DNA from 4 places in the Agromyces sp. NSFZ genome. Region 3 is predicted to be linked to each of the others. Evidence: predicted binding sites of a transcription regulator. Region 3 holds the regulator's gene; each other region holds the start of a gene.
What was found. The regulator LexA, encoded in region 3, represses DNA repair genes until DNA is damaged. The targets are predictions, from matches to a motif close to TCGAACANNTGTTCGA.
Positions count from the first base shown of each region.

Region 1 (7,294 bases), 640 kb from region 3:
CCGCCGCACCGGGCGCGAGGTACGCGAGGCGCCTCGTGAGCACCTGGTGGATGGAGTCGGTGTCGTCGGTGGAATCGGGGATCGTGAACCTGCGGTACTCGTCCTTGCGCGGAAGCCCGTCTTCGAAGACCACCATGGAGGCGACGATGTTGGTGCCGCTCAGGTGCGACACGTCGAAGCACTCGATGCGCAGTGGTGCGTCGGCCATGCCGAGCGCCTCCTGGATGTCCTCGAGTGCGCGCGAGCGCGTCGTGAAGTCGGCGCTGCGCCTGGTCTTGTAGAGCATGAGCGACTGCTTGGCGTTCTGGGTGGCCGTCTGCAGCAGCGCCGCCTTGTCGCCGCGCTGCGCGGCACGGAGCCGCACCTTGCGGCCCGCGAGCGTCGCCAGCCACGTCTCGAGGGCCTCGGCGTCGTCGGGGAGCTCCGGCACGATCACCTCGCGCGCAGGGGTGAGTCCGTCGACGTAGGCGTTCTGCACGACGGAGTCGACGAGCTCGCCGAGCGGCACGTCGAGCTCCTTGTCGACCGTCCACGTGTGCACGCCGCGCACGCGGCCGCCGCGTACGACGAACAGCTGCACCGCGGCGGCGAGCTCGTCGTGCTCGATGCCGAAGACGTCGATGTCGACGCGGTCGCCGAGCACCATGGCGCTCTTCTCGAAGAACGCCCGCGCCGCCTGCAGTTGATCGCGCCGACGTGCGGCCGTCTCGTAGTCCTGCACCGAGGCGGCCGAACGCATCTCGCGCTCGAGGTCGTCGAGGATGCGCGGATCCTGGTTCTGCATGAACGCCACGAACCGGTCGACGTTGGCGCGGTGCTCCTCGATCGTGACACGGCCCGAGCATGGGCCGTGGCACCTGCCGATCTGGCCCGCGAAGCACGGCTTGCCCGAGGCCATCGCCCGACGGTAGTCGCTGTCCTTGCAGGTGCGGATCGGGAACAGCTTGATGAGCAGGTCGAGCGTCTCGTTGACCGCCCAGACCTTGGGGTACGGGCCGAAGTACCGCGCCCCGGGGATGCCGCGCCTGCGGGAGACCATCGCGCGCGGGGCTTCGTCGGCGAGCGTGACCACGAGGTACGGGTAGGACTTGTCGTCCTTGAAGCGCACGTTGAACGGCGGTTTCAGCTCGTTGATCCAGGTGATCTCGAGGTTCAGCGCCTCGACATCGGTGCGGACGACGGTCCACTCCACCGATGCGGCGCTCGTCACCATGCGGCGGGTGCGTTCGTGCAGCGTGTGCAGCGGTGCGAAGTAGTTCGACAGCCGCGCGCGCAGGTTCTTCGCCTTGCCGACGTACAGCACGCGTCGTTCGGCGTCGCGGAAACGGTAGACGCCAGGGGCGGTGGGGATCTCCCCCGCCTTGGGGCGATAGGGGACGCCCGCATTCTTCGGCAATGCTGCGCTCATCCGGCTCAGCTGGCGACCTCTGCGTGCACGGATGCCGCGTCGAAGATCTCGCGGAGGAAGAACCCGGTGTGGCTCTCCAGCACGCGGGCGACCTGCTCGGGCGTGCCGGTCGCGACGAGCTGCCCGCCCCCGGAGCCGCCCTCGGGCCCGAGGTCGATGATCCAATCGGCCGACTTGATGACGTCGAGGTTGTGCTCGATGACGATCACGGTGTTGCCCTTGTCGACGAGCTTGCCGAGCACCTTGAGGAGCTTGCGCACGTCTTCGAAGTGCAGCCCGGTGGTGGGCTCGTCGAGCACGTACACGCTGCGGCCGTTCGACCGGCGCTGCAGCTCGGTGGCGAGCTTCACGCGCTGCGCCTCGCCGCCCGAGAGCGTCGTGGCGCTCTGGCCGAGCTGCACGTAGCCGAGGCCCACGTCGACGAGGGTCTTCAGGTAGCGGTGGATCGCCGAGATGGGCTCGAAGAACTCGGCCGCCTCGCTGATCGGCATCTCGAGCACCTCGGCGATGTTCTTGCCCTTGTAGTGCACCTGCAGCGTCTCGCGGTTGTACCGCTTTCCGCCGCAGACCTCGCACGCGACGTACACGTCGGGTAGGAAGTTCATCTCGATCTTGATGGTGCCGTCGCCGGAGCACGCCTCGCAACGGCCGCCCTTGACGTTGAAGCTGAAGCGGCCGGGCAGGTAGCCGCGCGCCTTCGCCTCGGTGGTCTCGGAGAACAGCGTGCGGATGCGGTCGAACACGCCCGTGTAGGTCGCCGGGTTCGACCGCGGGGTACGGCCGATCGGCGCCTGGTCGACGTGCACCACCTTGTCGAGCTGCTCGAGGCCGGTGACCCTGCGATGCCGGCCTGGCACCTTGCGGGCGCCGTTCAACCGGTTGGCGAGCACCCGGTAGAGGATGTCGTTCACGAGCGAAGACTTGCCGGATCCGCTCACACCGGTGACCGCGGTGAACGTGCCGAGCGGGAAGTCGACGTCGATGCCGCGCAGGTTGTTCGCCTCGGCGCCCTGCACGGCGATCACCCGCTGCGGGTCGATCGGCCGGCGACGTGCCGGGAGCGCGATCTCCTTGCGGCCCGAGAGGTAGTCGCCGGTGAGCGAACGCGTGTTCTTCAACAGGTCGGCGTAGCTGCCGGAGTGCACGACGGTGCCGCCGTTGACGCCGGCACCCGGCCCGATGTCGACGATCCAGTCGGCGGTGCGGATGGTGTCCTCGTCGTGCTCGACGACGATGAGCGTGTTGCCGAGGTCGCGGAGCGCCACGAGCGTGTCGATGAGACGGCGGTTGTCGCGCTGGTGCAGGCCGATGCTGGGCTCGTCGAGCACGTAGAGCACGCCGGTGAGGCCGGAGCCGATCTGCGTTGCCAGCCGGATGCGCTGTGCCTCGCCGCCCGAGAGCGTGCCCGCCGCGCGCGCGAGGTCGAGGTAGCTGAGGCCCACCCGGATGAGGAAGTCGAGCCGCACCTTGATCTCACGCAGGACCTGCGCGCCGATGGCCTGCTCGCGCTCGGTGAGCTGCAGCCGGTCCATGAAGGCCCGGGCGTCGGTGAGGCTGAGCTCGCCGACGTCGGCGATGCTGTGGTCGTGGATGAGCACCGAGAGCACCTCGGGCTTCAGCCGCTTGCCGCCGCAGACCGGGCACGGCACTTCTCGGAGATACTCGGCCCATCGCGCCCGCTGCACGTCGGTCTCGGCCTGGACGTACTGGCGCTCGATGTAGGGCACGACGCCCTCGAAGCCGGAGGTGTAGCTCATCTCGCGGCCGTACCGGTTGCGCCAGCGCACCTTGACCTCGAAGTTGTCGCCACGGAGCACCGCGTCGCGCGCGGCTTCGTCGAGCTCCTCCCATGGCGTGTCCAGGGAGAACCCGAGGTCGCGGGCGAGGCCGTCGAGCAGCTTCTCGTAGTAGTTGTAGAGGCTCTTGCCCTGCGAGGTCCACGGCAGGATGACCCCCTCGGCGATGCTGAGCGACGGGTCGCCGAGGAGCAGCGCCTCGTCGACCGACATCCTGGTGCCGAGGCCGGAGCACTCGGGGCAGGCGCCGAACGGCGCATTGAACGAGAAGGTGCGCGGCTCGATCTCGGTGAGCTGGATCGGATGCTGGTTCGGGCAGGAGAGCTTCTCGGAGAACGTGGCCCACGCGTCGGGGCCGGTCTCGTCGACGAGGTTCACCTGCACGAGCCCGTCGGTCAGCCGCAGCGCGGTCTCGAGCGAGTCGGTGAGCCGGCCGAGCACGTCGGGGCCGGCCACGAGCCGGTCGATGACGACCGAGATGTCGTGCTTGACCTGCTTCTTGAGGGTCGGCGGCTCGTCGAGGCGGATGAGCTCGCCGTCGACCATCGCGCGCGAGTACCCGCCGGCGGCCAGCTCGCGGAACAGGTCGACGAACTCGCCCTTCTTCTTGGAGACGACCGGGCTGAGCACCTGGTACCGGGTGCCCTCCGGCAACTCCATGAGCTGGTCGGCGATCTGCTGCACCGTCTGCCGCTGGATGCGCTCGCCGCACACGGGACAGTGCGGCACGCCGATGCGTGCCCAGAGCAGGCGCATGTAATCGTAGATCTCGGTGATCGTGCCGACGGTCGACCGCGGGTTGCGGTTCGTAGACTTCTGGTCGATCGAGACGGCAGGGCTCAGCCCCTCGATGAAGTCGACGTCGGGCCGGTCGACCTGACCGAGGAACTGCCGGGCGTAGGCCGACAGGGACTCGACGTACCGCCGCTGCCCCTCGGCGAAGATGGTGTCGAACGCGAGGGACGACTTGCCCGAGCCCGAGAGGCCGGTGAAGACGACCATCGCGTCGCGCGGGATCTCGACGTCGACGTTGTGCAGGTTGTGCACGCGGGCACCGCGGACACTCAGGCGCGAGTGGGCATCGAGACGTGAAACTGGCACTCTCCGAGTCTAGAGAGCGCCACCGACACGGGTTCCACGATGGCACGCGCTCTCAGCGAACATACGTTCGATTCCGTGGAACTCCCAGCCGACGCCGGCTCGATGGGGATGCGACGCCACGCGGCATCCGCCCCGCCACAGGGACCCTCAGCCCAGGTGACCCGCCTTCTCCATCTGGCGCAGTTCGCGCTTCAGCTCGGAGACCTCGTCGCGGAGCCTCGCCGCCAGTTCGAACTTCAGTTCGCCTGCCGCCTCGAGCATCTGCTCGTTGAGGTCCCGGATGAGTTCCTCGAGGTCGTTCGCACCGGCTGCCGCGATGCCCTCGCGGCGAAGGTTCGGTACGGGAGCCTTCTTGCGCGCGTCGCGGCCGGCGAGCAGCTCGGCCGTGTCGGCCTCCTCGCGCGCGAGCACCTCGGTGATGTCGGCGATGCGCTTGCGCAGCGGCTGCGGGTCGATGCCGTTGGCGCGGTTGTACTCGAGCTGCTTCTCGCGACGACGCGTGGTCTCGTCGATCGCCGACGTCATCGAGTCGGTCAGGGTGTCGGCGTACATGTGCACCTCGCCCGACACGTTCCGCGCCGCGCGGCCGATCGTCTGGATGAGCGAGGTCGACGACCTGAGGAAGCCCTCCTTGTCGGCATCGAGGATCGCGACGAGCGACACCTCGGGGAGATCGAGGCCCTCGCGGAGCAGGTTGATGCCGACGAGCACGTCGTAGACGCCGGCGCGCAGCTCGGTCAGGAGCTCCACCCGTCGCAGGGTGTCCACGTCGGAGTGGAGGTAGCGAACGCGCACGCCCGCCTCGGTGAGGAAGTCGGTGAGCTCCTCAGCCATGCGCTTCGTCAGCGTCGTGACGAGCACGCGCTCGTCACGCTCGGCGCGGACCCTGATCTCCTCGAGCAGGTCGTCGATCTGGCCCTTCGACGGCTTCACCACGATCTGCGGGTCGACGAGGCCCGTCGGGCGGATGATCTGCTCCACCACGCCGTCGGCGATGCCCATCTCGTACCGGCCGGGCGTCGCCGAGAGGTAGACCGTCTGGCCGACGCGGGCCTTGAACTCGTCCCACTTGAGCGGTCGGTTGTCGAGGGCGCTCGGCAGCCGGAACCCGTGCTCGACGAGGGTGCGCTTGCGCGAGGAATCGCCCTCGTACATCGCGCCGATCTGCGGCACGGTCACGTGCGACTCGTCGATGACCACCAGGAAGTCGTCGGCGAAGTAGTCGAGGAGGCAGTGCGGCGCCTCGCCCGGGGCCCGGCCGTCGATGTGCCGCGAGTAGTTCTCGATGCCCGAGCAGAACCCGATCTGCTCCATCATCTCGAGGTCGAACGTGGTGCGCATGCGGAGGCGCTGTGCCTCGAGGAGCTTGCCCTCGCGCTCGAGCTCGGCCAGGCGCTCCTCGAGCTCGACCCGGATGGTGCCGATCGCCCGCTGCATGACGTCGGTGCTCGCGACGTAGTGCGAGCCGGGGAAGACGGGCACCGCGTCGAGCTTCGCCACCACCTGTCCGGTGAGGGGGTGCAAGTGGTAGAGCGCCTCGATCTCGTCGCCGAACATCTCGATGCGGATGGCGAGCTCCTCGTAGATCGGGATGATCTCGATGGTGTCGCCGCGCACCCGGAACGTGCCGCGTGAGAAGTCGACGTCGTTGCGCTGGTACTGCATGGAGACGAACTTGCGGATGAGCCAGTCGCGATCGACCCGCTGCCCGACCTGCAGCGGCATCATGGCGGCGAGATATTCCTCGGGCGTGCCGAGGCCGTAGATGCACGACACCGTGGAGACGACGACCACGTCGCGGCGGCTCAGCAACGAGTTCGTGGTGGAGTGCCGTAGCCGCTCGACCTCGGCATTGATCGACGAGTCCTTCTCGATGAAGGTGTCGGTCTGCGGAACGTAGGCCTCGGGCTGGTAGTAGTCGTAGTACGAGACGAAGTACTCGACCGCGTTGTTCGGCATCAGCTCGCGGAACTCGGTCGCGAGCTGGGCCGCGAGCGTCTTGTTGTGGGCGAGCACCAGCGTGGGCCGCTGCACTTGCTCGATGAGCCAGGCGGTCGTCGCCGACTTGCCCGTTCCGGTCGCCCCGAGGAGTACGACGTCGGTCTCGCCGGCGTTGATGCGCCCGGCGAGTTCAGCGATGGCGGTGGGCTGGTCGCCGCTCGGTCGGTACTCGCTCACCACCTCGAACGGGCGTACGGATCGCGTGGCCTGCATGGATTCCAGTCTAGGTTCGCCCTCCGACATCGCGTCCGGGTCGGGCGAACGCGCGGCCGCGACATCCGGCGCCGATCCCGACCCGCCCGGCACACGGCCGGGCGGATCGGGATGACGGGACGCTGCAGTCAGCGCCACCGCCACGGGTACTCGTACCGCCGGAACGCGACGCCCGCCGCCAGGGTGATGCCGAGCACGGCCACCAGTGCCGGCACGACGCCGTCGAGGAGGAAGCTCCACTCGGCGCCGTTCAGGCCGATCATCACCGCCGCCGCCACAGCCGGCGGGTGCGCGGCACGAAGCAGCAGCATCGCCACGATCGCGAGGCCGCCGAACACCGCGGCCGCGGACGCCGAGGGTGGCAGGAACGAGCCGAGCGCCAGCGCCGGCACCGTCGACACAACGTACCCGACGAGCACGTTCCGCGGTCCGGCGAGCGGACTGGTCGGAGCGATCACGACGAGCGCCGCCGTCGCCGCGAACGGGACGGCGAACGCGTGCAGGCCCAGCGCGGACAGCCCGGCGAGCGCCGTGAACATCGCCATCGCGAGAACGGCGGGCCCGAGTGCGGTGACCAGGGTAGCCACGACGGTCCCGCCCCGCGCGGACCGCGGCGCCGTGGCGGAGCCGGTCGCGGCACCCGACGGCATCGCGACGGAACCGGTCGCGGGCCCCGGTGCCGGCACGGAGGCGCTCATTCCGCCGCGAGCGACGCTCGCAGGAACGGCCGGATGAGCCCGACCATCTCCTCGAGGTGCGATTCGAGGGCGAAGTG
Region 1 covers NZ_CM149585.1:2,370,498-2,377,791, forward strand. Annotated here, with positions in the region: gene uvrC (excinuclease ABC subunit UvrC) at 1-1,408, opposite strand, end outside; gene uvrA (excinuclease ABC subunit UvrA) at 1,414-4,305, opposite strand; gene uvrB (excinuclease ABC subunit UvrB) at 4,453-6,519, opposite strand; gene ACVFI9_RS11155 (HPP family protein) at 6,648-7,106, opposite strand; gene ACVFI9_RS11160 (alpha/beta fold hydrolase) at 7,214-7,294, opposite strand, start outside.
Region 1: the regulator LexA is predicted to act here: its motif matches at 4,361-4,376, upstream of uvrA (excinuclease ABC subunit UvrA).

Region 2 (7,294 bases), 550 kb from region 3:
GGCGGCTCGGTCGTCTCGGGCGGCAAGGTCGCGGTCAACGGCGGCCTCCTGAAGACGACCGAGCAGACGTGGCCGGGCAGCACCGTGGAGTTCGTCGCGACCTTCGGGGCGGCGGCGAACCAGCACGGCGGACTCGCGGCCGACCTCTCGGGCTCCTCCCGATGGGCGATCTTCAGCACCAGCGGCACCACGAACACGCTGTACGCACGCACCAGCAACAACGGCGCGGTAGCGGATGTGTCACTGGGCACTGGCCTCGTGGGCTCCGCTCACACGTACCGCATCGATTGGCTGGCCGACCGGATCGTGTTCTCGGTCGACGGCACCGTGCGGCACACGCAGAACGTGGCGATCACCGGCAGCATGGGCACTGTGTTCAGTGACTACGCCGCGGGCGGGGCGAACCTGACGGTCGACTCCGCGTCGATGACCGGCACGCCGAGGTCGGGGGTCTTCACGTCCCGGGTGCTCGACGCGGGTTCGTCGTCGGACTGGCAGACGCTCGACGTGACCGCCCAGGCACCCGGCGGGACGTCGGTCGTGATCCAGGTCCGCACCGGCAACACGGCCACGCCCGACGGCACGTGGACCGCGTTCACGACGGTGGAGGCCGGAGCCGACATCCCGGGCAACTCGCGGTACATCCAGTACCGTGCGACGTTCACGGGTACGTCGACCGTGTCGCCCACGCTCGAGCGGGTGGCGATCAACGGTCTCGTCGCACCCTGACCCTCGCCGTCTGCGCTGCGGCGGCCGTTCTCACGGCCGCCGCAGCGGTACATGGGCACGACTCCAGGCCGGCCGCGCCGATCAGGCAGCGCGCCCGATCAGGCGGCTCCAGATCGCGGCGCACCGCTCAGGCGGGCTCGCCGACAGGCGGCGCACCGATCAGGCGGCTCCAGATCGCGGCGCACCGCTCAGGCGGGCTCGCCGACAGGCGGCGCACCGCTCAGGCGACGCGGCGATCATGCGCCCCGATCAGGCGGGCTCGCCGACAGGCGGCGCACCGCTCAGGCAGCGCGCCCGCACGGGCAGCGCGCCCGCACGGGCAGCGCGCGCCGATCAGGCGGCAGACACGGCAAGGGGCGGACTCCACGCGCCGTCGCCGGCGCCGCTGCGAGCACCGCCAAGCTCGAGATGCGGCGATCGGTTGCCGGCGCGCGGACGCTGCTGGGGGTCGATGTGCGGCGGCGGGATGAACCACGCCCGATTGTCGCGGATCTCGATGCCCCAACCGTTGCGATGGAGCAGCCCATGGTGAAATGCGCAGAGCAGGACTCCGTTGTCGAGGTCGGTGCGTCCGCGATGGCGCTTCCACCACCTGATGTGGTGCGCTTGGGTGTGGGCGATCGGCCGGCGGCACCCGGGGTGGGCACACCCGCCGTCTCGTTCGGCGAGCGCGAGCCGCTGCGCCTTCGAGAACAGCCGCTTGCCCCTGCCGAGGTCGAGCACCTCGCCGTCGCCGCCGCAGACCATCGGGATGATGCCGGCGGATGCCGCGAGCTGGCGTGCCGCGGCGGCGCTGACGGGCTGGTCGATGCCGTCGATCGAGGCGTGACCGAGCCCGGAGCGGAGCGCGTCGTGGTCGATGCGAGCGACGACGGTCGCGAACGCGAGCGCCGGCAGCGACGCATCGGCCGACGAGATGGCGAGCCGGGCGATGTCGGCGAGCGCGTCGGCGTTCATCTGCTCGATGGTGCGCTGCTCGGACATCGCGGCATCGGTGGTCGCGTCGGGCCGGTCGCCGGGAGCAGCGCCGTCGCCGGGAGCAGCGCCGTCGTCGGAATCAGCGCCGTCGCCGGAATCAGCGCCGTCGGCGGACGTGGGCACAGTGCCCGACGCGCCCTCGCGGGCAGCACCGAATGCCGGACGCGCGTCACGTGCCCGGTGGAGTTCGGCACCGACGAGTGACTCGACGGCGACCTTGATGGGCGCGCCGGTGATCGGGTCGAACCGGCCGCGGAGGTTGATCATGCCGGCGCCGTCTTCCCAGATGCGCAGGGTGCGCTGGCCGTGGAGTTCGTCTTCGCGGGGTCGCACGCCGTCGGGATCGAGCCTGGCCTCGAGCTGCTTGATGAGGCGGTTGAGCCCGTCGACGCCGACCACGGGGGCTCGCTCGACGAGCAGGGCCTCGGACCACGCGACATCCTCAGCCGAGGCGCGAATCGACACCCGCGCGAGGAACGAGGTGATGACGGCCGCGGCCTCGACGCCGAGCCGACCCGCCGCGACCCCTGCCGCGACGTGGGCGAACCGCGGCGGCAGCAGCTCGCCCGTGAACGCGGCGCGCGGCTCGGTGGCCTCGCCGACGGCGATGAGCTTGACCGCCTCGGAGTAGCGCCCGCCCTTCACGGCGGCGATGAGACCGGCAGGCGTGGAGTGCCCGGTGCGGCGTGCCAGCCCGTCGTTGCCGGCCTCGCTCGGCGAGCGGCGAGCAAGACCCGCCGCGCACCGCACGGTGAGCGCGTCGACGCGCTTCGACAACCCGGCCAGCGCTTCGGTGACCATGAGGAGGCCGGCATCGGTCATCGACAGCACGTCGGCCGCGGCATCCGTCGACGCCAGGGTCGACGCCGCAGCCCACGCGTCGACGAGCGCGTCGACCTCGGCGAGCAGTTCGCCGAGCGCTGCGGGGGCTTCTGGCATGCCTCCATTCTCGCAGATCCTTCGAACATATGTTCGAATTCCCAGCAACTGTGGAGAACTCCCCAGACGCGCCGAGACCGCGCCGAGACCCCGCCGAGAAGCGCGGAAGCGCGGAAGCGCGGAAGCGTGACCCGCGCTACGGTCGCCCGAGCCCCTTGTACTCCCAGCCGGCCACGCGCCACGCGGCAGGATCGAGCACGTTGCGCCCGTCGATGATGCGGCGCCCCGCGACGAGCCGCCCGACCTGCGCGGGGTCGAGCGCGCGGTACTCCCGCCACTCGGTGACGAGCACCACGAGGTCGGCCCCACGCAACGCCTCGTTCGTCGAGGTCGTGTACTCGAGCTGCGGATGCCTCACCCGCGCGTTCTCGATGCCCTCGGGGTCGGTGGCGATGACGCGCGCCCCGAGCCCCTTGAGCTGCACCGCGACGTCGAGCGCGGGCGAGTCGCGCACGTCGTCGGACTCGGGCTTGAACGTCACGCCGAGCACCGCGATCTTGCGCTCGTACACCGACCCGTCGAGGGCGGCGACGGCCAGGTCGACGACCCGCTGCCGCTGCCGGAGGTTGATCGCGTCGACCTCTTTCAGGAAGGCGACCGAGTCGCCGCGGCCCAGCTCCTCGGCGTGCGCGGTGAAGGCGCGGATGTCCTTCGGCAGGCAGCCGCCGCCGAATCCGACACCGGCGTTGAGGAAGCGACGGCCGATGCGCGCGTCGTGTCCGATGGCGTCGGCGAGCGCCGTGACATCCGCGCCCGTGGCATCCGCGAGCTCCGACATCGCGTTGATGAAGCTGATCTTCGTGGCGAGGAATGCGTTGGCGGCCACCTTCACGAGCTCGGCGGTGGCGTAGTCGGTCACGATTCGCGGCGTGCCGGCCTCGATCGCGGCGCGGTAGACCTGGTCGAGCACGGATGCCGCGTGCCGGTCGTCTGCGTCGGCACCGTCGGCACCCCCGGAACCCCCAGCGCCGCCGGCGCCGCCGACGCCAGCGCCGCCAGCGCCGCCGGCCCCGCCGACGCCGTAGACGAGCCGGTCGGGCTCGAGCGTGTCCTTCACGGCGAAGCCCTCACGGAGGAACTCGGGGTTCCACGCGAGGCGCGCGTGCGAGGCATCCGCTGCCAGCCGAGCCGCGAGCCGCGCAGCAGTGCCCACCGGCACCGTGCTCTTGCCGACGACCAGCGCGCCGTCGGCGAGGTGCGGGAGCAGGGATTCGAACGCGGCGTCGACGTAGCTGAGGTCGGCGGCGCCGGTGCCGGCCGCCTGGGGCGTGCCGACGGCGAGGAAATGCACGTCGGCGCTCGCGGCATCCGCGATGTCGGTGCTGAACCGAAGCCTGCCGCTGGCGGTCGCCGAGGTGAGGATCTCGGCGAGCCCGGGCTCGAAGAACGGAGGCCTGCCTGCGGCGAGCGCGGCGATCTTGCCCGCGTCGACGTCGATGCCGACGACCTGGTGGCCGAGCTCGGCCATGGCCGAGGCGTGCACGGCGCCGAGGTAGCCGCAGCCGATCACTGAGATGCGCATGGGGACCCTTCGTTCAGACACTCCGGTCCATTCTGTCGCACCCGCCGCTCCTAGGCTGAGGGGATGACTCCCCCCGATCGAGGCCGTCGCTGGGCGCTGCTCGTGCTCGCGATCTACGCCGCGCTGGGCGCGATCTTCGCCCTGGTGCCGCGTCCGATCGACGAGGGGTTCACGCCGTGGGTACGCGGCATACTCGCCCACCTGCGCAGCCATGGGCTCGCGGGCTGGATCACCTACGAGGTCGTCGAGTACGCCTCGCACGCGGTGTTCTTCGCGCCGCTCGGCATCCTCGTGGTGGTGGCGTTCGGTCGACGGATGTCGCTGCTCGCCGTTCCCCTGCTGCTGGGCGCCTGCGCGCTCGTCGAGTTCGCCCCGTCGTGGTGGATGGCGGACCACTCCCCCTCGCCGGTCGACCTGACGCTCAACGTCGTCGGTGCGCTGGCGGGCGCAGTGGTCGGCTACTGGGCGGCACCGCCCACTCCGTTGAGACGATGACGGATGCCGCAGCCACAGGCATGCGCGCCGGCACGCGCTATTCGCAGGCGACTCCGTCGCCGTCGCGGTCGAGCTTGCCCGAGTATCCGGGATCGCCGGCGTGGATCGGCGCCGCGCCAGCAGCCCGCACGGCGTCGCAGTTCTCGTAGTACACCGGGGCGGGAGCGGGCTCCGGGGCCGGGGCAGGAGCGGGTGCGGGGGCCGGCGCAGGCGCAGGCGCCGGTGCGGGCGCAGGCTCCGACTCCGGCTCAGCCACGGGCGCAGGTGCCGGCGCGAATGCAGAGGTGACGCTCGGCTGACCGGGGCACTTCTCGAGGATCCGCACCATGGCATCGCGCTCGGGCACGGTGACCCAGAGGCCGTAGGTCGCCTTCACCGAGATCTGGTGCGCAACGTACGTGCACCAGAAGTCGCGCTTGGGCGGCAGCCAGGTCGCCGCGTCACCGGCGGCCTTCTGGATGTTGGTGGGGCCGTCGACGGCGTAGAGGTTGATCGGGTCGTTCGCGAGGCTCACGCGCTGCGCCTGGGTGAGCTGCTGCGCGCCGGTCTCCCACGCGTTCATGAGCGAAACGACGTGGTCGATCTGCACGTCCAGGGAGGTGGTGTTGCCGCGCACGAAGTCGATCGTGTCACCCGTGTACGGGTCGGCGAGCGCCCCCGAGGTGACCTTGCAGGGACCGGACGTGACCTCGGGCTCGAGGTCGCGGGCGAGGATGTCGTTGCGGGTGTCGCAGCCGTTCCGGTCGACGTCGAGCCACGCCGTGCCGAACATCGCCTTGCGGTCGTACCCGGTCTTGGGCGCTCGTCCTTTCACCGGAAGCGTCTCGAGCAGCTCGATCGCCGGCATCTGGGTGACGGAGCTGTCGGCGATGCGCACCGATGGGGCGCCGGCTGCGGTGGTCACCGTGGCGGGTGCGTCCGGCTCGCCGGTCGGCATGGGCGTCGGGGTCGGCTTCGAACGGGACGGCGTTGCCGTCTCGGTCGGGATCGCGGCCGTGACCTCGACGTCTCCGCGGGTCGCCGCCGACACCGACGTCCCGACCAGCGTCGCGACGAGTCCGCCGGCGAGCACACCGGCCGCGTTCTTGCGTCCGGAGATCTTCGCCCACGACGGCCGCTTCGTGATCAGTGCGTAGGCGCCGGTGATCAACGCGATCAGACCGATCGCTCCGAGCCCGCCGCCGAACCCGTTGGCAGCGAACATCACGACGACCACGAACCCGAGAACGGCCATGATGATCCAGCTCGTCTTGGAGAACGAGCCGAGGTAGCTGCCGACCCTCACTGTGCGGCCGGCAGCGTCGACGGGGGCAACCGCGTCGGCTCGCGGCATCCGCTCGGCCTGCGGCGTCTGCCCGGTGGCCGCCGCCCGATGCTCGGTCCAGACCGACCCGTCCCAGTACCGCAGTCCCCCGGGATGCTCGGTGTCGGGATACCATCCGGCGGGTGCGGTAGGGGCGTCGGACATCTGTCTCCTTCGTCGGGCTCGACTCACGAGCCTAGGGACGCCGGCAGGCCGCCGATGACCGATCGGCCACCCGCGTTCTGGTGCCACTGCACTGCAACCTCGGTCACCGCGGTCGTACCGCGGTGTGCTCCGGTCCGCCCGCTACGCTGAGTCGATGACGACGGATGCCGCAGCGCCACGCCCTCGCGCTGTGCGCGCCCGTGCGGCCGCGCGCGTCATGCTCGCTCCGTACCTCGTCGCACTCGCCCTGATCGTGTTCCTTCCTGCGCGCGAGGCCGGCCGGGTGACCGGCCTCGTCGGCTTGGCCGCCGACCTCGTCGCAGCGTGGGGCGCGTCCCGTGAGGGGGCCGCCATCGTGTTCGAGTTCCTCGCGAACATCGCGCTGTTCGTGCCCTTCGGGCTGCTGGTCTCGGTGGCGGCGCCGCGGTGGTCACCGTGGGCGGTGATCGGCATCGGATGCCTCGTCAGCATCGCGATCGAGCTGGTGCAGCTCGGCATCCCGTCGCGGGTGCCGGCAGCTTCCGACGTCGTCGCGAACACCGCAGGCGTGGCGGTCGGCCGCGTCGTCGTGCTCGGGTGGCGGATGTCGCGAACTCGAGCCAGCGGTGAGGTCTACGCGGCCGCTTGATTCCGCCTGTTCCGGCCCCACGCGCCCTCGGTTACACGAGTTCACTCCGGCGGCGCACAGACGGCGTAGCCGGACGCCTCGAGGAGCACGTCGCAGTCGGGCGGGGGCTCCCCCGCCCACACGCGCGGATCGCCCTCGACCGCGTCGACCGCGTCGATGAGACCGGAGTGCGCGCCCGACATCACGATGACGCTCACCGGGCCACCCCATGGGCTCGCCAACCGGTCGTACCCGAGCTCGGCGATCTGCGCGGCCGCGTCACGCTGGCCGCCGAGGGTCTCCCACGTGGTGTACGGGAATGCGACAACTCGCCCGACGAGCGACGCCGTGAGCAGCGCGAGGCCCGTCACCCCGAGCACTGCGCCCAGGATCCGGGTCACGGCCGGCCGCGAGACATCCCACCGCTGCAGCGCCACCCGCGCGAGCACGATGGAGGCGGCGATCACCACGGGCAGGAACGCGAGCACGCCAGGCGCCGGATGCCGCAGCCAGACCGGCGTGTGCGACGAGACCATCCACCAGGCGAGGTAGGTCA
Region 2 covers NZ_CM149585.1:1,182,014-1,189,307, reverse strand. Annotated here, with positions in the region: gene ACVFI9_RS05660 (N,N-dimethylformamidase beta subunit family domain-containing protein) at 1-729, shown strand, start outside; gene ACVFI9_RS05655 (HNH endonuclease signature motif containing protein) at 1,063-2,646, opposite strand; gene ACVFI9_RS05650 (UDP-glucose dehydrogenase family protein) at 2,783-4,168, opposite strand; gene ACVFI9_RS05645 (hypothetical protein) at 4,232-4,663, shown strand; gene ACVFI9_RS05640 (excalibur calcium-binding domain-containing protein) at 4,701-6,131, opposite strand; gene ACVFI9_RS05635 (VanZ family protein) at 6,286-6,759, shown strand; gene ACVFI9_RS05630 (hypothetical protein) at 6,801-7,294, opposite strand, start outside.
Region 2: the regulator LexA is predicted to act here: its motif matches at 2,668-2,683, upstream of ACVFI9_RS05655 (HNH endonuclease signature motif containing protein).

Region 3 (7,294 bases):
TCGCGATCGCGTCGTCGGCCGCCCACCGGGCCGCGAGCCGCTGGAGCACCGCATCGAGCTCCGGTCGCGTGAGGCCGTCGACGAGGGAGACCCGCACCACGAGTTCGGGGCCGGCGAGCCTGGCGTCGGGGTCCCCCGGGCCGAGCTCGATACCGAGCACGGACAGCTCGGTGCCGATCGAGCGCTCGAACGCTGCCCGCACCTCGGGCGCCTCGAACGACGGATGCCACGACTGCTGCTGCGCCACCGCCCAGACCGCCGGCCGGCGCAGCACGAACTCGGTGTCGGAGCCGGGATCGAGCACGACCAGGTCGGTGCCGTCGTCGGCCGCAGCGAGCGCCACCCGCACGCCGTCGGCCGGGACCGGCCGGGCCCCGGGGTTCCACCGCGACATCGCCTCGACCGACGCGAAGACCGGGAGCACGCGACGACCGTCGGGGCCCTCCACCGTCACGATGGAGAGCTCCTGGCTCTTGTCGACGGCAAGGCCGTGCGCGCCCACCTCGGCCCCGCCATCGCCGAGTTCGGCGAGCAGCGGGATCAGCAGGCGCGACGTCGCGAACGCCGCGACGACATCCCCCTGCGCGCCGTCACCCGAACGGAACCGCCGGATCGCGGCGGCGAGGGCCTCGGGCGCCCGCCCGTCGTCGGCGGCATGCGGGTTCGGCTGGAACGACCGGCCCGCCCACGGGACGCCCGCGGAGTCGGCCCCGGTGTGCGCCGCGCCGGGATCAGTGTCCGGCGACATCCAGCGCCTCGGCCAGCGTGAACGCGCCGGCGTAGAGGGCCTTGCCGACGATCGCGCCCTCGAGGCCGAGCGGCACGAGTTCGCGGAGCGCCGCGATGTCGTCGAGGCTTGAGATTCCGCCGGACGCCACCACGGGGCGGTGGGTGCGCTCCATCACCTGACGGAGCAGGTCGACGTTCGGACCCTGCAGTGTGCCGTCCTTCGTGACGTCGGTGACGACGTAGCGCGCGGCGCCGGCCTCCTCGAGGCGGTCCATGACCTGCCAGAGGTCGCCGCCCTCCTTCGTCCAGCCGCGGGCGGCGAGCGTGCTGCCGCGCACGTCGAGGCCGATCGCGATCGCCTCGCCGTACTGCGCGATGACGTAAGCGGCCCACTCGGGGTTCTCGAGCGCGGCGGTGCCGAGGTTGATGCGCTTGGCACCGATCTCGAGGGCGTGCTCGAGCGACGCGTCGTCACGGATGCCGCCGGAGAGCTCCACGTTGACGCCGCGCACCTGCCGGATCACCTTCTTCAGCACGCCGGCGTTCGAGCCGCGGCCGAAGGCGGCGTCGAGGTCCACGAGGTGGATCCACTCCGCGCCCTGGGCGGCCCAGTCGGCCGCTGCATCGACCGGGTCGCCGTAGCTCGTCTCGGTGCCCGCCTCGCCCTTCGTCAGGCGAACGGCCTTGCCACCGGCGACGTCGACCGCCGGCAGCAGCACGAGACGCGGGGTCTTGTTGAACTCACTCATCACTGTCCTTGTTCGTCGGCTGTGAACGCCACGTCGGCACAGTCACAGCATCCTAGTCCGACCGAGGCACCGCCGTTCGCGCATGACGCCGCACGTTCCGCACGCCGTGCGATCAGGCGAGCGAGCCCAGCCAGTTGCCCAGGAGCCGGATGCCGGCGTCCGACGATTTCTCGGGATGGAACTGGGTGGCCGACAGCGGCCCGTTCTCGACGGCGGCGAGGAACGGCCCGCCGTGCTCCGCCCACGTGAGCTTCGGCTTCGGGAACGGAGGCATGACGTCGAGCTCCCACTTCTGGGCGCCGAAGGAGTGCACGAAGTAGAACCGCTCGTGCTCGATGCCCGCGAAGAGCACCGATCCCTCGTCGGGGGTGACGGTGTTCCAGCCCATGTGCGGAAGCACCGGGGCGGGCAGCTCGGTGACCGTGCCCGGCCACTCGCCGAGGCCCTCGGTGTCGACACCGCGCTCGACGCCGTGCTCGAAGAGCACCTGCATGCCCACGCAGATGCCGAGCACCGGGCGGCCGCCGGCCAGGCGGCGGTCGATCACCTCGTCGCCGCGCACCGCGCGGAGCTGGTCCATCACGGCCTTGAACGCGCCCACGCCCGGCACGACGAGCCCGTCGGCCTCCATCGCCGCCGCGCGGTCGGCCGTGACCTGTACGTCGGCGCCGGCGTGCTCGAGCGCCTTGGCCGCGGAGTGGACATTGCCCGAACCGTAGTCGAGCACGACGACGCGTCGCGTTCGGCTCACAGCGCGCCCTTCGTGGACGGGACGCCGCTGACGAGCGGGTCGAGGGACTTCGCCTGCCGGAACGCCCTCGCGAAGGCCTTGAACTCGGCCTCGGCGATGTGGTGGGGATCGCGGCCGGCGAGCACGTTGACATGCACGGTGAGCCCGGCGTTGAAGGCGATGGCCTCGAAGACGTGCCGCACCATCGAGCCCGTGAAGTGGCCGCCGATGAGGTGGTACTCGAAGCCCGCGGGCTCACCGGAATGCACGAGGAACGGTCGGCCGGACACGTCGACGACGGCTTGCGCGAGCGCCTCGTCGAGCGGCACGAGCGCGTCGCCGTAGCGGGAGATGCCGCGCTTGTCGCCGAGCGCCTCGCGGATGGCCCGGCCGAGCACGATCGCGACGTCCTCCACGGTGTGATGCACGTCGATCTCGATGTCGCCGCTGGCGCGGACGGTGAGGTCGGTGAGCGAGTGCTTGGCGAACGCCGTGAGCATGTGGTCGTAGAACGGCACGGTCGTCTCGATGTCGCTCACGCCCGAACCGTCGAGGTTCAGCGAGAGGTCGATGCTCGACTCGCTCGTCTCACGCTGCACGCGCGCGGTACGCGGGGAGCCGGGAGGGGTCATGGCTCCATCCTATTCGCCGCCCTGCTGGCCTATTCGCCGCCCTGCTGGGCGTCCGCCGGGGCGAACAGGGCGATCGCCTCGAGGAAGGCGGTCGTCTCCGCCTCGGTTCCCGCGGTCACCCGGAGGCTTCCGGGCAGGCCGATCTCGCGGATCAGGATGCCCCGCGCGAGGAGCGCCTCGAACACCGCGTGCGGGTCGTCCACCCCCCCGAAGAGCACGAAGTTGGCGCCGCTGCGGTACGGACGGAACCCGAGCCGGGCGAGCTCGGCGGAGATGCGCTCGCGCTGCGTGCGGATCTCGCCGACCATCGCGAGCATCTCGTCGGAGTGTGCGAGCGCACCGAGTGCCGCCGCCTGCGTGAGCGCCGAGAGGTGGTACGGCAGCCGCACGAGTCGGAGCGCGTCGATCGCGGCGGGATCCGCGGCGAGGTACCCGACCCGCGCGCCCGCGAAGGCGAAAGCCTTGCTCATCGTGCGCGAGACGAGGAGGCGCGGCCGGCCCTCGAGCAGGGTGAGCGCGCTCGGCGTGCCCGGGTCGGCGAACTCGATGTACGCCTCGTCGACCACCACGATGCCCCGTGCCGCGTCGGCGACCGCGGCGATGGTGTCGAGGGAGAGCGGGGTTCCGGTGGGGTTGTTCGGCGCGCACAGCAGCACGATGTCGGGATCGTGCTCGCGCACGGCGGCGACCGCGGTCTCGGGACCGAGCTCGTAGTCCTCGTCTCGGCCGGCGGTGATCCACCCGGTGCCGGTGCCCGAGGCGAGCAGGCCGTACATGGAGTAGGTCGGCGCGAAGCCGAGCACCGAGCGGCCGGGGCCGCCGAACGCCTGCAGGATGTGCTGCAGCACCTCGTTCGATCCGTTCGCCGCCCAGATGCGGTCGGGGTCGAGTCCATGGCCGAGGTAGTCGGCGAGCGCTCCGCGGAGGGCGGTGAACTCGCGGTCGGGATAGCGATTGAGGCCGAGGATCGCGGCGGCCACGCGGGCGACGATGTCGTGCGCGACATCCTCGGGGATCGGATGCGTGTTCTCGTTGACGTTCAGCGCGACGGGCACGGACGCCTGAGGGGCGCCGTACGGAGTGCGACCACGCAGGTCGTCGCGGATGGGCAGGTCATCGAGGCTCGTCACCCGTCCATGCTAGCCACGCGACCTCGGCCGTCTCGGCCACGCCGATCAGGGCACGACCGGGAGGGCGAGCCGTTGACCGGGCTCGACGGTGGCCACATCGAGCCCGTTGAGCCGCATGATCTCGGCGATCACGTCTCGTGGGTCGCCCTGCGGGGCGATGGACTCGGCGATCGCCCAGAGCGAGTCGCCCTGGTGCACCGTGACGTACTCGAACGTGCGGGTGCCGAGCTCTGCGCCCGCATCGGCCGCCGCGCCCCCGGAACCGAGGATGGTGACGAGGGCCCAGGCCACGAGCGGGAGTGCGGCGAGGCTCGTGAAGACGACACGGCCGCGACGTGTGAGGCGAAGCCGCGTACGGGGTGAGGACGTCGCCGTCGCGGGCGGAACCATGGCGGACTGCGGTCGCACGGATGCGCCGAACCCGCCGGAAACGATCGCTGCGCTCATGTCACACCTCCTGTGGGAGCCGCATCGGCCCTCGGCCGGGAGGGCCGATGCGAAACTCTGTTCCGAATATATCTTCGAACAATCGAACCCGCAAGCGACACCCGCAGTCTCGTGCGGCGCGAATTCCGCGACACACTCGAACGAATGTTTGCCGCACCGACCGCAGCCGGATACAGTTTCGAATGTCCGACGACAGTCGATCAGACACCACCGACATCCGGTCGCGTGCGACCGCAACGAGGGGCGGAGACGTTGAGCACCGACATCGACGATGTGCGCGAGGCCGGCAGGCAGCGTCGACGCAAGAGCCTGAGCGCCAAGCAGGTCGCGATCCTCGAGGTGATCCAGCGTTCCGTCGCCTCCCGCGGGTACCCGCCGAGCATGCGCGAGATCGGCGACGCCGTCGGCCTCTCCTCCCTCTCGAGCGTCACCCACCAGCTCAACCAGCTCGAGCTCGCCGGCTACCTCCGCCGCGACCCCAACCGTCCGCGCGCACTCGAGGTGCTCATCGAGCTGCCCGGCACCGATCGACCGGCGACCGCGGGCGACGCCGGTCCCGCGCCGGTCGGCGACGCCGCCATGGTGCCGCTCGTCGGCCGCATCGCCGCAGGCATCCCCATCACGGCCGAGCAGCAGATCGACGAGGTGTTCCCCCTCCCCCGCCAGCTCGTGGGCAAGGGCGAGCTGTTCATCCTCAAGGTGGTGGGCGACTCGATGATCGATGCGGCGATCTGCGACGGCGACTGGGTCGTCGTGCGGTCGCAACCCACCGCCGAGAACGGCGAGATCGTCGCGGCCATGCTCGACGGCGAGGCGACGGTCAAGGTGTTCCGCCAGCGCGACGGACACACGTGGCTGCTGCCACGCAACTCCGCGTTCGAGCCCATCCTGGGCGACCAGGCCGAGGTGCTCGGCAAGGTCGTCGCGGTGCTCCGCGCGGTCTGATCCGCGGCAGGATGCCTCCGGGCGTGCGGCCGGCTACGGCACGGCCGCTACGCCGCGACGGCGGCGGGCACCTGCACGCGCTCACCGATGCGCACGTGGTCGCACAACCACTCGCACACCGTTTCCATGAACCCGGCGTGGTCGTCGCGGAACACCGTGTGGCCCGTGCCGGGAACGGTCGCGACGGTCATGCCCGTGCGGCGCAGTTGCGCCGCGACCCGCTCGGTGATGAGCAGGCTCTTCTCGGCGAGCACCACGAGGCTCGGCGCCACGACGCGGGCGGGCGGCACGAGGCGTCGCGTGTCGACGAATCCGAGGATGGTGCGCTTGTCCCAGTCGCGCAGCGTCGCCACTTCGATGTCGACGTCGGCGGCGCTCCACTTCGGGTTCATCCGCACGAGCGCCGAACGCCGCGGGCGCGGGGCGATCGCGAAGAACAGCTTGAACGCGAAGCCGCGCAGGCCGGTCGGGAACGAGAACGCCGGATCGATGTAGATCGCCGCACGCGGCGCGAGTCGGTCGGCGACGAGGCTCGCGACGAGGCCGCCGAGCGAGTGACCCATCACGACATCGGGCGGACGGTCGAGCAGGGGCGCGAGCGTCTCGACCACGTCGTCGGCCCAGGCGCGGGGCGAGTAGTTCCTCGACCGCGGGCTGCGTCCGTGGCCGGCGAGGTCGACGGCGATGACGCGGAATCCGTGCTCCTCGAGCTCGCGCGTGACCCGGTGCCAGGCGCGCGAGTCCGACATGATGCCGTGGATGAGGACGGCGGTCTTGGTGCCGCCACCCCATTCGTGAACCGCGAGTCGCATGATCCGACGGTACGTCACGTCCCTGAGCGATCGCCTGACGCGGCGGTGGGGTTGCATTCCGAGCGACGGTGTGCCGCGGCCGTCGAGGTCCGGGGCCGGATGCCGCATGCTCGCGACATCCGGCCCTCGCACGTTTCCGTTCCCGCGTCCCGTGCCCGCTGCGCAGGCGACGTGACGCGGGAACGGCGACATTGGGCGATGCCGCAGCCGGATCCTCGGCCTAGTCGACCGTCGCCGGCACCCGGATCGCCTCGCGCACGGCACGCGCGGCCTCGATGATGTGCCCGAGCGACGCCACCGTCTCCTCGTAGCCGCGCGTCTTCAGTCCGCAGTCGGGGTTGACCCACAGCCGCGACGCGGGGATCTCGGCCACCGCCCGTTCGAGGAGCGACCGCACCTCGGCGGCGCCCGGCACGCGCGGCGAGTGGATGTCGTAGACACCCGGGCCGATGCCGTGGTCGAAGCCGCTCGTCGCGAGGTCGTCGACCACCTCCATGCGGCTGCGCGCCGCCTCGATCGAGGTGACATCGGCGTCGAGGTTGCGGATCGCATCGATGACCACCCCGAACTCGGAGTAGCAGAGGTGGGTGTGCACCTGCGTGGCGGCCGCCGCACCACCCGTCGCGAGGCGGAAGGACCCGACCGACCAGTCGAGGTAGGCCGGCTGGTCGGCTCGCTTCAACGGCAGCAGCTCCCGCAGCGCCGGCTCGTCGACCTGGACGATGCGGATGCCCGCGGCCTCGAGGTCGGCGATCTCGTCGCGCAGGGCGAGCGCCACCTGCCGGGCCGTATCGCCGATCGGCTGGTCGTCGCGCACGAACGACCACGCCAGGATCGTCACGGGCCCGGTGAGCATGCCCTTCACGGGCTTGTCGGTCAGCGACTGGGCGAACGTCGACCACGCGACGGTCATCGGCTCGGGCCGGGAGACATCCCCCCACAGGATCGACGGACGCGTGCAGCGCGAGCCGTAGGACTGCACCCAGCCGTGCTGCGTCACCGCGAAGCCGTCGAGCAGTTCGGCGAAGTACTGCACCATGTCGTTGCGCTCGGGCTCGCCGTGCACGAGCACGTCGAGGCCGAGGTCCTCCTGCAGCCGGATGACGCGCGCGATCTCCTC
Region 3 covers NZ_CM149585.1:1,728,305-1,735,598, reverse strand. Annotated here, with positions in the region: gene ACVFI9_RS08210 (SseB family protein) at 1-748, opposite strand, end outside; gene priA (bifunctional 1-(5-phosphoribosyl)-5-((5-phosphoribosylamino)methylideneamino)imidazole-4-carboxamide isomerase/phosphoribosylanthranilate isomerase PriA) at 732-1,478, opposite strand; gene hisH (imidazole glycerol phosphate synthase subunit HisH) at 1,591-2,229, opposite strand; gene hisB (imidazoleglycerol-phosphate dehydratase HisB) at 2,226-2,840, opposite strand; gene ACVFI9_RS08190 (histidinol-phosphate transaminase) at 2,870-3,970, opposite strand; gene ACVFI9_RS08185 (LysM peptidoglycan-binding domain-containing protein) at 4,016-4,417, opposite strand; gene lexA (transcriptional repressor LexA) at 4,682-5,362, shown strand; gene ACVFI9_RS08175 (alpha/beta fold hydrolase) at 5,410-6,174, opposite strand; gene metE (5-methyltetrahydropteroyltriglutamate--homocysteine S-methyltransferase) at 6,395-7,294, opposite strand, start outside.

Region 4 (7,294 bases), 1.6 Mb from region 3:
AGCAGGGTCACGGCTGCGAGCAGGCCGACCACGAGCTGGAACGGGTCGGACGGGATGAACAGCGCCGTCACGACCGTCCACCACTGGGCGTTCTCGACGGTCGTGGTGACGCCGGCCGCCCACGTTCGTGCCGTTGCCTCGGAGGCGCCGCCGAAGAGGGTTCCGGTCACCGTCGCCGTCGCGATGAGCGCGGCGCCGAGGGCGAGGCTGAACGGGACGCGACGGATGAACACGCCGAACGCCTCGGCGTTCGAACGCACGCGGCCCGTGGGCTCGGCGTCGACCCCGTCACTCGGCACGTCGCCCATACTGCTCGTCGCGGTCACGATGCCGCGAGTCCCAGTCGTGGGTACAGCAACGCGGACCCGGCTCCCAGCATCGCTCGATGCCGGATTCAGGAGAAGGCGGCGGTGCCGAGCAGCGCGGTGACCACGAACACGGGGATCGCGACAACGGCGATGAGCTTCCGCCACCACCTCGAGTGCCACAGGTTCCAGATGGCGAGCATGATGCCGGCGGATGCCGCGGGCAGCCACCACCACGCGGCATCCGGGATCGGGCGATCGAACAGGTCGAGCAGGTTCGCGGCGATCCAGAGCCCTGCGCCGCCGATCATCGCGCCCACGATGAGCAGCACGATCACCGTGAGCACCCAGGACCAGCCGTCACCGCGCCCGAGCAGGTAGACGACGAAGGCGGCCGCGATCACGTACATCGCGATCACGAACGGGCCATTCGCCACGTCGAGATCGAACAGGAGATCCCACACCTTCGCCCCCCTCGGCCCCGGCGTCGTCTTGGGGCACAGCGTAGCGCCCGTAGGATGGTGACACCGTGTCGTTTCCGGGCAATCCCCCGATCTCATCAGGACCATTGGAGCCACCGTGGCCGCACCCAGCCGTCTCGAATCCGTCATCGCACTCGCCCAGCACCGGGGCTTCGTCTTCCAGGCGGGCGAGATCTACGGCGGATCCCGGTCTGCGTGGGACTACGGTCCCCTCGGCGTGGAGCTGAAGGAGAACATCAAGCGGCAGTGGTGGCGCTACATGGTCACCAGCCGCGCCGACGTCGTCGGCCTCGACTCGAGCGTCATCCTGCCGAAGCAGGTGTGGGTGGCATCCGGTCACGTCGGGGTCTTCACCGACCCGCTCGTCGAGTGCCTGCACTGCCACAAGCGCTTCCGTGAGGATCACCTGCTCGAGGCGTACGAGGACAAGAAGGGCCGCGCGCCCGAGAACGGCATGGGCGACATCGTCTGCCCGAACTGCGGCACGCGCGGCCAGTGGACGCCGCCGCGCGACTTCAACATGATGCTGCAGACCTTCCTCGGTCCGGTGCAGGACGAGTCGGGCCTGCACTACCTGCGTCCCGAGACCGCGCAGGGCATCTTCACGAACTTCGCCAACGTGCTGCAGGCGTCGCGCATGAAGCCGCCGTTCGGCATCGGCCAGATCGGCAAGTCGTTCCGCAACGAGATCACGCCGGGCAACTTCATCTTCCGCACCCGCGAGTTCGAGCAGATGGAGCTCGAGTTCTTCGTCGAGCCGGGCACCGACGACGAGTGGTTCGACTACTGGGTCGACTACCGGTGGAAGTGGTACACCGACCTCGGCATCGACCCCGAGAACCTGCGACTGTTCGAGCACCCGCAGGACAAGCTGTCGCACTACTCGAAGCGCACGATCGACATCGAGTACCGCTTCGGCTTCATGGGCGGCGAGTGGGGTGAGCTCGAGGGCGTCGCGAACCGCACCGACTTCGACCTCTCGACGCACGCCGAGCACTCCGGCAAGGACCTCTCGTACTTCGACCAGTCGAAGAACGAGCGCTGGATCCCGTACGTCATCGAGCCGGCGGCGGGTCTCACCCGGTCGCTCATGGCGTTCCTCGTCGACGCGTACGACGTCGAGGAGGTGCCGAACGCCAAGGGCGGTGTCGACACCCGCACGGTGCTGCGCCTCGATCCGCGCCTCGCTCCCGTGAAGGCGGCGGTGCTGCCGCTCAGCCGCAACGAGCGCCTGTCGCCGCTCGCGCGGGAGATCGCGGCGACGCTGCGGAAGTACTGGAACGTCGACTTCGACGACGCCGGTGCCATCGGTCGCCGGTACCGTCGCCAAGACGAGATCGGCACGCCGTTCTGCGTCACGGTCGACTTCGACTCGCTCGACGACAACGCCGTCACGGTGCGCGAGCGCGACAGCATGCAGCAGGAGCGCGTGCCGATCGCCGAGCTCGAGGGGTACCTGGCGTCGCGCCTGATCGGCGCGTAGGGGTCGCCGAACGCGAGGCGTCGTCGGGCGCGTTGCCGCGGACGCACTCCTCCCCGAGACCAGGCAGAGTCCTACCCCGCGAGCAGGGCCGGTTCTCGCTCGCTCGCGTCTGCGGCACGTCGCGATGAGCTGGTCGGCACGACCGACTCGGGCAATCGGGCCGGATCGACCGGGTTCAGGATGTCGGACGGGGTCTTCGATCTCATCAACCGAGGAGTGCGGTCGGGATCGACCCCCCGTGGCGGGATGAGCCAGTACACGGCGCCCTCGCGGCGCACCTCCCACCCCTCGTTGTGATAGCGGAGGTGATCTCCGCGGCAGAGCAGGATGCCGTCGGCGAGGTCGGTGCGACCCTCGTCGCGATGCCAGTGATCGATGTGATGCGCCTCAGTCCAGGAGGGAGGCCGCGTGCAGTCGGGATCCATGCAGCCGCCGTCTCGCACGCCGAGGGCGACCTTCTGCCGTTCGGTGAAGAGCCGTTCGTCGCGCCCGAGGTCGAGACAGGCTCCGTCGTCGCTGAACTTCAACGGCACATCGCCCTCGCACAGCCCGGTGTGGACGTCGGTGAGCGGGATGCGGTCGGGGTGGCCCTCGATCATGCCCGTGCCTTCGCCGGTCGCAAGCGCATGGGCGTTCACGATGATGCGGACCGAGGGCTTGCGCTCGTCGAGGAGCCGCCCGGGATCGACGCTCGCACCGGCTCGCAGCAGCTGCACCAGACCCTCTGCGGCCTCGCGCTCGCGCGCAGCCCGCGCGGCGGCGTAGTTCGCGTCGCCGCGCGCGGCGTCGCCGAACCCGCGACGGGTCTTCGTGTCGAGGCGACGCGGATGCGTGAGCTGGTCGAACACCGCCTTCACGAGCATGCCGCCATGCGGTTCGAGCTCGAACTCGCCCCGCACCATGCCATCGGGTTTCACCCAGAGCCGCCAGTACTGATCGTGTCGCTGCCGCTCGGCTCGCGCGACGACGCTCGCAGCGTCGACTCGGTCGCGCGCCTGCCTCGCGGCACGGCGTGCGGCGTCTGCATGCAGTGACCGGCACTCGTCGAGCAGGGCCGGCAGCAGTGCGGCCAGCGCCGCCTCGTCGGCATCTCCACCGGGTTCGCCAAGGCCGGACCGGATCGCGGACGCCACCTCGACGGACACGACGCCGCTCGCGACGGCGGTGCCCAGTGCGGCGAACCACGGCGGGGGAGAGGCGGGGGCGGTTTCGGCGAGGAGGGGGTCAGAGCGACGCTGCGCCTCGAGTGCGACCGCGGCATCCGTTTCGGCGATCATCTGCCCGACGCGCACGAGCGCGACCGCCTCGCGCTTCGACGATCGCGTGATCGACTGCACCAGCTGACCGGTGCCCGCATGCCCGGAGCGCCGGGCGAGTCCGCGCACCCCGAACGCCACCCGCGATCGCCGGGCGACCTCGGCGACGGCGATCGCCTGACAGCGCTCGACCTCATGCCGCAGCGCCGTGAGCTCCTCGACGGCGACGAGGAGCGCGGCGTCATCGAGCGGGACGAACGTGCCCGACGACACCTCGCGCCCGACGAGGCGACTGGCGACATCGGCCAGGTCGGACGGGGAATCGGGCATGTCTGATTCTCGCCAGAGCTACCGACACTCGAACGCATGTTCCCACAGGTGTGGAGAGGTTGTGGAATCCGGGGTGCTGGGGAGGATCGGTCGCACATAGGGTGCCGTCATGCAGGTGATCAGCGTGGGCGACGGGGGCTTCTTCGACGACGAGGATGCGGCGGCCGCCAACCGCCCCGAACCCGAGCAGTTCCGCCCGCCCGCATGGCTGGAGGCGCCCGACGACGAACTGCCGGCGCGCCTCCTGCACGACGCGGTGCTCGCGCGGACCGCAGGGACGGTCGTTCTCCTTCGCGAGATCCGCGTGTTCAGCGTCGGCTTCGAGGTGCACGTCGACTGGTTCCTCCGCCGTCGCGATGAGGACTCCTGGGAATGGCGGCAGCTCACCGACTCCGCGATGGGAGGTCCCTGGCACGCTGCCCGCCGTCAGCCCGGAGAACGGGACACGCGCCTGCGATTCGGACTCGCGCTGCCGGACGGAAGCAAGGTGCACGCAGCTGACTTCTCGTTCGCCGAGCCGCACGCTGCGGCACCCGAACCGCCGACGATCATGCCACGGCACGGCGGAGGCAGTGGCGGAGACCGCACGTCGACCGGCTCGAACGGCCTCTGGGTGTGGGCACCGGATCCGCTGCGCGGCGATCTCACGCTCGTCGCCGAGTGGGCTCGGCTCGGCATCCCGATCACGACCACGACGCTCGACGGCGACGCGATCGTCGCGGCGTCACGTCACGTGCGGCCGCTCTGGGAGACGTTGTAGCCGCAGCTCTCAGCTCTCAACTCCACGCAGCCGCACCCCGCTTCAGCCCCGCGCGGCCGCCCACTCCCGACGCAGCACACCGTAGATCGCGGTGTCCTGCCACTCGCCGTCGTGGTACTCCTCCTCGAGGATGGTCGCCTCGCGACGCATCCCGAGCCGTTCGCAGAGTGCGGCGGATGCCCCGTTCCGCGCGTCGAGGAACGCCTGCACGCGGTGGGGATTCAGCGTCTCGAACGTGAAGTCGAGCAGCGCCTGCGCCGCCTCGCGCGCGAACCCGCGACCCTGGAAGTCGGGATGGAGCACCCACCCGAGCTCGAGCTGCGCGTGCTGCACGCTCGAGACGCGGATCATGAAATCCCCGATGATGCGGTCCCGCCCGGCATCGTCGGTCGCCGGCGTGCCGGGCAGCACGGCGGCGAAGAACACGAAGTCGCCGTCGGCGGCGAGCATCCGACCCGCCGCGCGCTTCGCCGTGTGCTCGTAGCCCTCGGCGCGCTCGCGCTCGGGCCATGGCAGGTAGCGGATCACCTCGGCCAGGCGCTGGTACTCGTAGACGTCGGCAGCGTCGGATGCCTCGAGCGGACGCAGCACGAGACGCTGGGTGCGCAGCGGCTGCTCGACGAGCCGCCTCGCGTCGTAGGGGAAGCGCAGGGCCGGCGGTCCGTCGGCGGCGGCAGCGGCCACCCGATCGGCGTCGGGGCCGGATGCCGCGCGCTCGGCGCTCACGACGCAGCGCCTGCGGCTCCGGCGGCCCCGGTCTCATCCGATTCATTGGCACGAGCGACGCGTTCGGTACGTTCGGTCTCGTGGGGCTTCACCCCGAACAGCGCCTCGAGGCCGTCGATCCAGGCCGTCTGCTCGCCGGCCCGGGCGAGCTCGCGCGAGCGCACCATGGGCGTGTGCAGGAGCACGCCGGCCATGTGCCGCAGCGCCGCCTCGGTGCGGCCGTCGTCGTCACCGCGCGACCTGGCCCGGGCGATCTCGCCGTCGAGGATGTCGTACACGTGCCGTCGCAGTGCGACGACCGCGGGGGCGAGGTCGCGTTCCTCGCCGAGGTCGCCGAAGTCGCGCGCGTCGCGGTTCACGATCTCGCGCGCGGCATCCGTGGCCCCGAACTCCTCGAGCGGCGCGTGGATCTTGATGGTCTCGAGGTCGAGCAGGTCGACGCCGGGTACCTCGACGACGTCGGGCGCGACGTTGCGGGGGAGTCCGAGGTCGATCACGAGCTGGCGCACGTCGCGCACGGGTGCGCCGCCGCCGGGCAGCAGGGCGACGGATGCCTCGAGCTGCTCGCGTCCGACCGCGATGAGCGTCTTGTCGACCACGTGGTGCTCGGCCGTGGTGCAGGTCACGATGATGTCGACGTCTGCGGCGGCCGTGGAGAACTCGCCGCGCGGCACCGCTTCGATGCCGTGGCTCGCGGCGAACTTCGCGCCACGGCCCGACGGGGAGTGCACCCGCACGTCGGTGACGCCGCGGTCGCGGAGCGCGGCGAGCGAGGCGCCGGCGAAGCGGCCGGTACCGACGAGCAGCACGCGGGTCGTGGCCCAGTCGGTGACGCGGCTCTCGGCGAGGTCGAGTGCGAGGCGCACGAGGGAGCGGCCCTCGCCGCCGATGCCGGTCTCGTTCTTCACCCGGCGCGAGGTCTGCGAGGCGCGCTGGAAGAGCCGCTCGAGGGCGGGCGTCGTGGTGCCCTCCTTGCGCGCGCGTTCGAGCGATCGCCGAACCTGCCCCGCGATCTCGCCCTCGCCGACGACGACCGATTCGAGGCCGGAGGCCACCGAGAAGAGGTGGCCCGCGACGGCGTTGCCGTGCACGAAGCCGAAGGTGGCGCGCAGCTCATCGGCCTCGAGGCCCGCGACCGTGCCGACGGCCCGGATCGCCTCCTGCACGGCGGGCACCGGGGACTCGCCTTCGGGAGCGTCGAGGTCGAGGTACGCCTCGAAGCGGTTGCACGTGGCGACGACGACCGCACCATGCACGGCGTCATGACCCTCGAGGATGCGCGGTGCTGCGTGTTCCGCGTTCGCCGAAAGACGCTCGAGCAGGTCGAACGCGGCATTCTTGTGACTCGCGGTGAGGCAGATGAGCACGATGGGATTCTACCCGCCGTCGAATGCGGCTCCGAACGAGGAGACCGATGATGACGGCCTCAGCCGACCTCCGCGAGGAACCGGTTCATCTCGGAGATGAAACGGGGCCACGCCGGCTCGGTGGCGAGCATCAGGTGGTTGTGCCCGTCCAGGGAGACGAATCGACTCCCGGGGATGGTCGAGGCGAGCAGTTGCCCCTCGCTGACCGGTGGCCCGAGGTCGCCGCGGACGTGGACGACGAGCGTCGGACAGGCCACTCGCCTCGCAGCGTCCGTGACATCGATCATGCTGAAGCCCCGCATGAAGCGCGCGGCGTTCGCGGGCGAGGTGGTACGTCGTTGCAGCTCGTTGAACTCGTCCCACTGCTCACGCGTGCCCTCGGGCATGAAGCGTGCGGCGAACACCTGCCGGAACGTGGGCTCGTCCCGGCCCCAGCCGAGTTCGGCCAGATCGGGCAGGAGCCGAGCGAAGCGGATCTCGTCGTCATTGCGGGCCCGAGCCGCCCTCCCGCGCAGGTATCCGCCGTACAGCACGAGGGCGCTGACCCGCTCGGGATGCCGGGCGGCGTACTCGACGGCCACCGCC
Region 4 covers NZ_CM149585.1:137,782-145,075, forward strand. Annotated here, with positions in the region: gene ACVFI9_RS00630 (phosphatidylglycerol lysyltransferase domain-containing protein) at 1-299, opposite strand, end outside; gene ACVFI9_RS00635 (hypothetical protein) at 395-769, opposite strand; gene ACVFI9_RS00640 (glycine--tRNA ligase) at 885-2,270, shown strand; gene ACVFI9_RS00645 (HNH endonuclease signature motif containing protein) at 2,342-3,856, opposite strand; gene ACVFI9_RS00650 (hypothetical protein) at 3,966-4,616, shown strand; gene ACVFI9_RS00655 (GNAT family N-acetyltransferase) at 4,659-5,342, opposite strand; gene ACVFI9_RS00660 (glutamyl-tRNA reductase) at 5,339-6,709, opposite strand; gene ACVFI9_RS00665 (bifunctional AfsR/SARP family transcriptional regulator/alpha/beta hydrolase) at 6,769-7,294, opposite strand, start outside.
Region 4: the regulator LexA is predicted to act here: its motif matches at 3,885-3,900, upstream of ACVFI9_RS00645 (HNH endonuclease signature motif containing protein).